Regions from separate parts of the Arthrobacter sp. P4_F10 genome, predicted to be linked through region 1. Evidence: riboswitches for the same ligand, from Rfam matches in the RefSeq annotation. Region 1 holds a riboswitch; the other holds the start of a gene.
What was found. A riboswitch is a leader RNA that binds a small molecule or an ion and turns the genes downstream of it on or off. The one in region 1 is predicted to bind glycine.

Region 1 (4,413 bases):
CCCTCGACCAGCTGCAGGTGCTGTGCCAGGAACAGGATGAAGCCGTTGAAGGAGAACAGCGCCAGGACGTTGGCGATGATGGCCGTGCTGAAGATCCGGTTGCCAAAGAGGCTGACATCGAGCATCGGCGCCGTACCTTCCCCGCGGGCAAGTGCCCGCTGCCGCCGGATGAACACGTAGCCCATGAGCAGGCCGGCTCCAATGCTCGCGAAGGCCTCTGGTGCGGGCCCGTGGGTGGCGAGGGTTTTGATCCCGTAGACGACCGGCACCATGACCAGCAGGGACAGGACAATGCTGGGCACGTCCACGCGGCCGGGGTTCGGGTCGCGGGATTCCGGTATCAGCGCCGGACCGAGCACCAGGAGAGGAAGGATGATCGGCACTGCGACCAGCAGGACGGCGCCCCACCAGAAGTGTTCCACCAGCCAGCCGCCGGCAATCGGGCCGAGGGCGGCGCCGCCGGAGAAGCCGGCGGCCCAGATCGCCACGGCCAGCCTGCGCCGGTTGGGCTGCGGAAAGATATTGCGGATCAGGGAAAGAGTGGACGGCATGAGCATGGCGCCGAACAGGCCAAGCCCGGCACGGCCGGCGATCAGCCATTCGGCGCTCGGTGCGAACGCCGTCGCGGCCGAAACCGCGGCAAAACCCGCGCTGCCCACGAAGAGCAGGCGGCGCCGTCCGATCCTGTCGCCGAGGCTGCCCATAGCGACCAGCAGTCCGGCCAGGACCAAGGGATAGGCGTCGACGATCCAGAGCAGCTGGACGCCGGAAGCGGACAGGCTGGTGGCGATGGCCGGCAGGGCAAACGTCAGGGCGGTGTTGTCCACGGCCACGAGCAGGACGGGGAACATTAGCAGGGCCAGCGCCACCCAGTCGCGCCACGGTGCCCGGGGGCCGGTGGCCGCCGGGATGCTGGTGGCTGCGGTGATCGATGAAATGCTCATAGGACATAACTATACCGTCTGGACGGTACAGTTAAGAAATGAAGGGCTGGGCAGGCATGATGGGAGGCATGCCCAGGAAACCCGTCGCCCGCGAGGCCGTCCTCGATGCCTTCGAATCCCTGCTCATCGAAGTCGGTGAACGCGCCGCGACGCTGGACGCCGTCGCGCGCCGGGCCGGCGTCTCCAAGGGCGGCCTGCTCTACCACTTCCCGACCAAGGAGGCGATGATCGCGGTCCTGCTGGAACGGCTGGACCGGCATCTGGCTGCGGATGTTGCCGCCATGGCGGCGGCCCCCGAAGGGGCGGCGGCGTACTTCATTAGGTCCTCGGTGTGGGCGGACACGCCCATGGACCGGGTCTTCGTGGCGGCCACGCGGCTCGCCGAGGTGGCGCACGGGGAGACCCTCCGCCGCTTCGCCGCCGCCCAGGCGAGCTGGCTGGAACTGCTGGCGGCCGACGTCGGACCCGCCATGGCGAAGGCCGTCCTGTACATGGGGGACGGGCTGTACTTCAACGCCATGCTGGGCCGGGGCCCCGGCGGGCCGCTTCCGGAGGTCGAAGCGGACGTCGAGAGCCTGCTGGCCGCCGTCGAGAAGCTGCGCCGCTGACGCTCCCGCCCACCCCGCCCGCTCCCGCCCACCCCGCCGAACTCGCCGGAAGCGTGCGAGTTCGCCGCAAAGTTGCGGCGACCTGGCCGCTGTCCGGCGAACTCGTGTTGGCGGACGCACCCGGGGGCGGCTTGTCGCCCGTAACCTGGGTCGGCGGCTGGCAGGGAGTTTGCGGACGCGCGCCCGGCATAGGAGAATGGGAGCTGTGACTGTTGTCACCCACGATTAATCACCCAACTGAATACGCCTTTGATCTGCGGCGGGAGAGTCCTGCAAGTAGGTACAAGCAGGCGCCGTAGGAGCAAACCCTCCCCAGGAATCTCTCAGGCCCATGTACCGCCGCGGCAAGGCATCTCTGGAAAGTAGCAGGCGTGTCCCGGACATGCTGTGCTCACCGACGGTGCAAGCGGAGCCCCTGAAACGCAGGCTTCGCGGAAACTCTCAGGTCCAATACAGAGCGGGGAGGAACCCGAATCAATGTGGCGTACCCTGCGCCGCCTGAGTTATGGAGTTCCTTGTGACTGTTACCCCAGCCTCCACGTCCTTCGTTGACCGGCACATCGGCGCGCGCCGCCAGGCCGACGTCGACGCCATGCTGAAGGCTGTCGGCTACGACACCGTCGACGCCCTGGTGGACACCGCCGTTCCGAAGGACATCCGTCAGGACTCCGATCTCGCGCTCGCCGCCGCCCTCAGCGAGGTGGAAGTCCTCGCCGAGCTGCGCAAGCTCGCAGCGAAGAACAAGACCGCCGTGCAGATGATCGGGCAGGGCTACTACGACACGCTCACCCCGCCGGTGATCCGCCGCAACATCCTCGAAGCCCCGGCCTGGTACACCGCGTACACGCCGTACCAGCCGGAAATCTCCCAGGGCCGGCTCGAAGCCCTGCTGAACTTCCAGACCATGGTCCAGGACCTCGTCGGCCTGCCGATCGCCAACGCATCGCTGCTGGACGAAGCCACCGCCGTCGCCGAGGCCGTGCTGATGATGCGCCGCGCCAACAAGAACAAGACGGCGCACGACGGCAAGACCGTCCTCGACGCCGACTGCCTCCCGCAGACCATCGCGATCGTCAAGGGCCGCGCGGAAGCCCTCGGCTTCGAGGTCGAGGTCGCGGACCTCTCGAAGGGCCTGCCCGAGGGCGTCATCAACGGCGTCGTCCTGCAGCAGCCGGGCGTCTCCGGCCGCGTGTTGGACCACACCGCGGTGATCGCCGACGCCAAGGAACGCGGCGCGCTGGTCACTGTGGCCGCGGACCTCCTGGCCCTGACCCTGATCACCCCTCCGGGCGAGCAGGGTGCGGATATCGCCGTCGGCTCCGCCCAGCGCTTCGGCGTGCCGCTGTTCTTCGGCGGCCCGCACGCCGCCTACATGGCCGTGCAGAAGGGGCTGGAGCGCTCCATGCCCGGCCGCCTCGTGGGTGTCTCCAAAGACAACGCCGGCGTCCCCGCCTACCGCCTGGCCCTGCAGACCCGCGAGCAGCACATCCGCCGCGAGAAGGCCACGTCCAACATCTGCACCGCCCAGGCACTGCTGGCCATCGTGTCCTCGTTCTACGCCGTCTACCATGGCCCAGACGGGCTGAAGGCCATCGCCCAGTCGGTCCACGTCCACGCCAAGACCATCGCCGCCTCCCTGAAGGCCGCCGGGCTGGACGTGCTGCACACGTCATTCTTCGACACCATCACCGTCTCCGTGCCGGGCCGGGCGGCAGAGATCATCGCGGCCGCCGACGCCAAGGGCGTCAACCTGCGGGCCATCGACGCCGACACTGTCGGCATCTCCGCCGATGAGGCCACGACGGTGGCTATCGTCGCCGACGTCATCGCCGCGTTTGGCGCGTCGGTGACCGACACATCTGAGGGCTTCGGCCTGGACTCCGCCGTGGAGCGCACCTCCGACTACCTCCAGCACCCGGTGTTCAACACGCACCGTTCCGAAACCCAGTTGCTGCGCTACATCCGCCGCCTCTCGGACCGCGACCTCGCCCTGGACCGCACCATGATCCCGCTGGGCTCGTGCACCATGAAGCTGAACGCCACGGCCGAGATGGAAGCCATCTCCTGGCCGGAGTTCGCCTCCATCCACCCCTTCGCCCCGGACTCCCAGACCGAGGGCTGGCGCGAACTGATCGAGGACCTCGAAGCCCAGCTGACCGAGATCACGGGCTACGACCAGGTCTCCATCCAGCCCAACGCCGGATCCCAGGGCGAGCTCGCCGGCCTGCTGGCCATCCGCGGCTACCACCACTCCCGCGGAGACGAGCAGCGCAACGTCTGCCTCATCCCGGCCTCGGCCCACGGCACCAACGCCGCCTCCGCCGTGCTCGCCGGCATGAAGGTGGTCGTCGTGGCCACGGCTTCGGACGGCACGATCGACCACACGGACCTCGCCGCCAAGATCGAGGCCAACAAGGACGTCCTCTCGGCGATCATGATCACCTACCCGTCCACCCACGGGGTCTACGACGCCGACGTCCGCGAGGTCTGCGACTCCGTGCATGCGGCCGGTGGGCAGGTCTACATCGACGGCGCCAACCTCAACGCCCTCGTGGGGCTGGCCCAGCCGGGCATGTTCGGCGGCGACGTCTCGCACCTGAACCTGCACAAGACCTTCTGCATCCCGCACGGCGGCGGCGGACCCGGCGTCGGCCCGGTTGCTGCCAAGGCCCACCTGGCACCGTTCATGCCCGGCGATGCCAACAACGCCGACCCGGCCGACGGCACCCCGATCTCCGCCTCCCGCTACGGCTCGGCCGGTGTGCTGCCGATCTCCTGGGCGTACGTGAAGCTGATGGGCGGCCGGGGCCTCACCGAGGCCACCAAGTCGGCCCTGCTCGCGGCGAACTACATCGCGGCCC
Region 2 (4,413 bases), on a different contig from region 1:
GCTGTAGTGCTCAGGGGTATTCCTGGTTGCGGCCGACACAACGAGGTGCCGCCGGCTCAGCCGGTGTGCGAAGTACCCCTCGTACGGCAGCACGATGACAGTGTCGATTCCGCTTTCCCATGCCGGGATGAGTTCTTGGAGACTTCGGGGTTCGGCATCGTGGGGAAATTTCGGGATCAGGCTTCGGTCCCAGGCTTGATAAGCCTCGCGGTCCAGACCTTCCCATTCATACCGTTGAGTCCAAAAGGGTGGGATCAAAGGATTCAACCCCTGACTGGCGTCCCCGGACTCGCGCAATTCCGCGGGCGTGGGATGGTGCGTTGGATCTTCGATCTGGTACCAGCTCCAGGCCTGGTCCCATGACGTTTTCCAGCGCTTCTCCCACGTGGAGGCATCAGCCGATTCCGGCATCCGGGAATGACCACAGTCTGGTACGGGGCTTAGGGGCGGGATGTTGAGGTCGCCGGCCAGGGACCATGCCTGCCGGACAAACAGAAGGAGAGTCAGGTGGTGTGGATCGTCATTGACGCTGATCACCATGTCATGCGGCCACGGACTTTCCGGTTGCGGCGTGCCCCATTGCATTTTCGTTACCCCCAGTCCGAAGACAGCCCGCGCGGGCCGAATTGCGTTCAGCGTCGCACCGACTTCACGCTCTGTAAACGGAGATCAGTTCGTTCGGGGCGTGCCCGGTCAGACGGTGTCGACCCAGTAGCGGCGTTTGCCGTTGCGGGTGTCCTCGTAGGCGCCGCCGTTCTTTTCGATGGTCGCTCGTGAGCCTGCATTATCCTCATCGCATGTGAGAAGAACCCGGGGGATTCCCAGTTCACGGGCAATCGGCAAGGCATCAGCCAGCGCCCTCGCTGCGTGGCCGCGACGCCTGGCGGAGGGCCTCACGCTGTAGCCGATGTGCCCGCCTTCGTTGAAAAGGAAGTCGTTCAGTTCGTGCCTGATGGCCAGTGAGCCAAGGAACGTGTCACCCTCCATGATCCACAAGTACGTGCAGGGCACATATCCTGGCTTCCGCGGGCTCTCCGGCCGAGCGTCATTGATGAGGGCGTCGACAAAGCGGCGGAACGACTGGGCATCTTTGAGTTCTTCCAGGGACCAGTCCTCCGCGCCCCCGCCGTCCCGGTGGGCGCCGTCAAATTCTGCGGATCCTTCCAGCCAGGAGGAGTGGTAGCTTGCGTCCGGAGCGATAAGGAGAGGCATCACGCGATCATATTCGAAGGGTTCGCGTTTCCCGTGGTCTCGGTCCGGGTGTGTAGGGTGCTGCCAGCGTCAGCGGACGGCAGGTCGTAGTAGCCCAACGGCCCCGGGGGATGGACTTGTTCCTTGGCTGGCATTCGACGGCGGGGAGGCACCCCCGTGGTGCAGGAAACAGCGACTCAATTGAAATTAATTTTGCATCCTGCCCGGGAACCAGATAAATTGTGAGCTGTGTCACCGACCAGTGGCACGGCTTATGATCTGCGGCGGGAGAGTCCTGCCGGTACGTTCAGCAGGCGCCGTAGGAGCAAATCCTCCCCAGGAATCTCTCAGGCCCACGTACCGCCGCGGCAAGGCAACTCTGGAAAGCAGTCCGGGCAACCGGGCTCACCGACGGTGCAAGTGGCGCGCTGCAATCAGCAGGGCAAAACGGAAACTCTCAGGTCCAATACAGAGCGGGGAGGAACCCGAATCATCGTGGCGTTTTGATGCCACCTGAATTATGGAGTTCCTCTCATGACGGTTCAATCGTCCCCGTCCACCTTCGCAGATCGCCACATCGGCGCCCGCCGCCAGGCCGACATCGACACCATGCTCAAGGCCGTCGGCTACGACAGCGTTGATGGCCTCGTTGACAACGCGGTCCCCGATTCCATTCGCCAGGAAAAGCCCCTCACGCTGGACAGCGCCCTCAGCGAAGTCCAGGTGCTGGCCGAGCTGCGCAAGCTCGCCTCCAAGAACAAGACGGCCGTGCAGATGATCGGCCAGGGCTACTACGACACCGTCACCCCGCCGGTGATCCGCCGCAACATCCTCGAAGCCCCGGCCTGGTACACCGCGTACACGCCCTACCAGCCGGAGATCTCCCAGGGCCGCCTCGAGGCGCTGCTGAACTTCCAGACCATGGTCCAGGACCTCACCGCGCTCCCGGTCGCCAACGCGTCGCTCCTCGACGAGGCCACCGCCGTCGCCGAGGCCGTGCTCCTCATGCGCCGCGCCAACAAGAACAAGTCCGCGGCCGGGGCCAAGACCGTCCTCGACGCCGACTGCCTCCCGCAGACCATCGCCATTGTGCTGGGCCGCGCCGAAGCCCTGGGCTTCGAGGTGGAGGTCGCCGACCTCTCCAAGGGCCTGCCCGAGGGCGTCATCAACGGCGTCGTCCTGCAGCAGCCCGGCGTCTCCGGCCGGGTGTGGGACCAGTCCGCCGTGATCGCCGAGGCCAAGGAACGCGGCGCGCTGGTCACCGTGGCAGCGGACCTCCTGGCCCTGACCCTGATCACCCCTCCGGGCGAGCAGGGTGCGGATATCGCCGTCGGCTCCACCCAGCGCCTGGGCGTGCCGCTGTTCTTCGGCGGCCCGCACGCCGCCTACATGGCGGTGCGCGAGGGCATGGAACGCACGCTCCCCGGCCGCATCGTCGGCGTCTCCAAAGACAACGCCGGCGTCCCGGCGTACCGCCTGGCCCTGCAGACCCGCGAGCAGCACATCCGCCGCGAAAAGGCCACGTCCAACATCTGCACCGCGCAGGCACTGCTGGCCATCGTGTCCTCGTTCTACGCCGTCTACCACGGCCCCGACGGGCTGAAAGCCATCGCCGAGACCGTCCACAACAACACCCGCGCCCTCGCCGCCACGCTGAAGATCGCCGGCCGCGAACTGGCGAGCGACTCCTTCTTCGACACCCTCACGGTCCGCGTGCCCGGCAAGGCCGCCAAGGTCATCGCCGCCGCCGGGGCCCGGGGCATCAACCTGCGGCTCATCGACGCGGACACAGTTGGCGTGTCCGTCGATGAAACCACGACGCCGGAGGTCCTCGCCGCGGTCGTCGTCGCCTTTGGCGCCGGTCCGGTCCTGGAGGCCAAGGGCTTCGAGCTGCCCGAGACGGTGCTGCGCACCTCCGACTTCCTACAGCACCCGGTCTTCAACACGCACCGTTCCGAGACCCAGCTGCTGCGCTACATCCGCCGCCTCTCGGACCGCGACCTCGCCCTGGACCGCACCATGATCCCGCTGGGCTCGTGCACCATGAAGCTGAACGCCACGGCCGAGATGGAAGCCATCTCCTGGCCGGAGTTCGCCTCCATCCACCCCTTCGCCCCGGACTCCCAGACCGAGGGCTGGCGCGAGCTCATCAGCGGCCTCGAAGCTGACCTCGCCGAGATCACGGGCTACGACCAGGTCTCCATCCAGCCCAACGCCGGATCCCAGGGTGAGCTCGCCGGCCTGCTGGCCATCCGCGGCTACCACCACTCCCGCGGTGACGAGCAGCGCAACGTCTGCCTCATTCCGGCCTCGGCCCACGGCACCAACGCCGCCTCCGCCGTGCTCGCCGGCATGAAGGTGGTCGTCGTGGCCACGGCTTCCGACGGCACGATCGACCACACGGACCTCGCCGCCAAGATCGAGGCCAACAAGGACGTCCTCTCGGCGATCATGATCACCTACCCGTCCACCCACGGGGTCTACGACGCCGACGTCCGCGAGGTCTGCGACGCGATCCACGCCGCCGGCGGGCAGGTCTACGTCGACGGCGCCAACCTCAACGCCCTCGTGGGCCTCGCCCAGCCGGGCAAGTTCGGCGGCGACGTCTCGCACCTGAACCTGCACAAGACCTTCTGCATCCCGCACGGCGGCGGCGGACCCGGCGTCGGCCCGGTTGCTGCCAAGGCACACCTTGCACCGTTCATGCCAGGGGACGCGAACAAGGCGGCGCACGAGGCCGGCGGTACCGAACCAGGAACTGGTGTTGCGATCTCCGCTTCACGCTACGGATCCGCCGGTGTGCTGCCGATCTCCTGGGCGTACGTGAAGCTGATGGGCGGCCAGGGCCTCACCGAAGCGACCAAGTCGGCCCTGCTCGCGGCGAATTACATTGCCGCACGGTTGGATGAGCACTTCCCGGTTCTCTACACGGGGGAGAGCGGGCTGGTGGCGCACGAGTGCATCCTGGATTTGCGTGAACTCACGGCCAGGACCGGCGTGACCGCCGAGGACGTGGCCAAGCGCCTGATCGACTACGGCTTCCACGCCCCCACGCTGTCCTTCCCCGTGGCGGGCACCCTGATGGTGGAGCCCACCGAGTCCGAGGACCTTGCGGAGATCGACCGCTTCATCGAGGCGATGATCACCATCCGCCAGGAGATCGACCAGGTCTCCAACGGAGATTTCACGGTGGAGAACTCCCCGCTGCGCAACGCACCCCAC

Region 2: it holds a riboswitch for glycine, as region 1 does, so the genes downstream of both, gcvP (aminomethyl-transferring glycine dehydrogenase) here and gcvP (aminomethyl-transferring glycine dehydrogenase) in region 1, are expected to answer to the same signal.

The regions. Positions count from the first base shown of each region.
Region 1 is NZ_JBFUJJ010000043.1:14,906-19,318, forward strand. It holds gene AC1DR1_RS21030 (MFS transporter) at 1-944, opposite strand, end outside; gene AC1DR1_RS21035 (TetR/AcrR family transcriptional regulator) at 1,013-1,552, shown strand; glycine riboswitch at 1,803-1,901, shown strand; glycine riboswitch at 1,903-2,018, shown strand; gene gcvP (aminomethyl-transferring glycine dehydrogenase) at 2,058-4,413, shown strand, end outside.
Region 2 is NZ_JBFUJJ010000003.1:4,358-8,770, reverse strand. It holds gene AC1DR1_RS04920 (hypothetical protein) at 1-540, opposite strand, end outside; gene AC1DR1_RS04915 (GNAT family N-acetyltransferase) at 694-1,212, opposite strand; glycine riboswitch at 1,467-1,564, shown strand; glycine riboswitch at 1,566-1,673, shown strand; gene gcvP (aminomethyl-transferring glycine dehydrogenase) at 1,726-4,413, shown strand, end outside.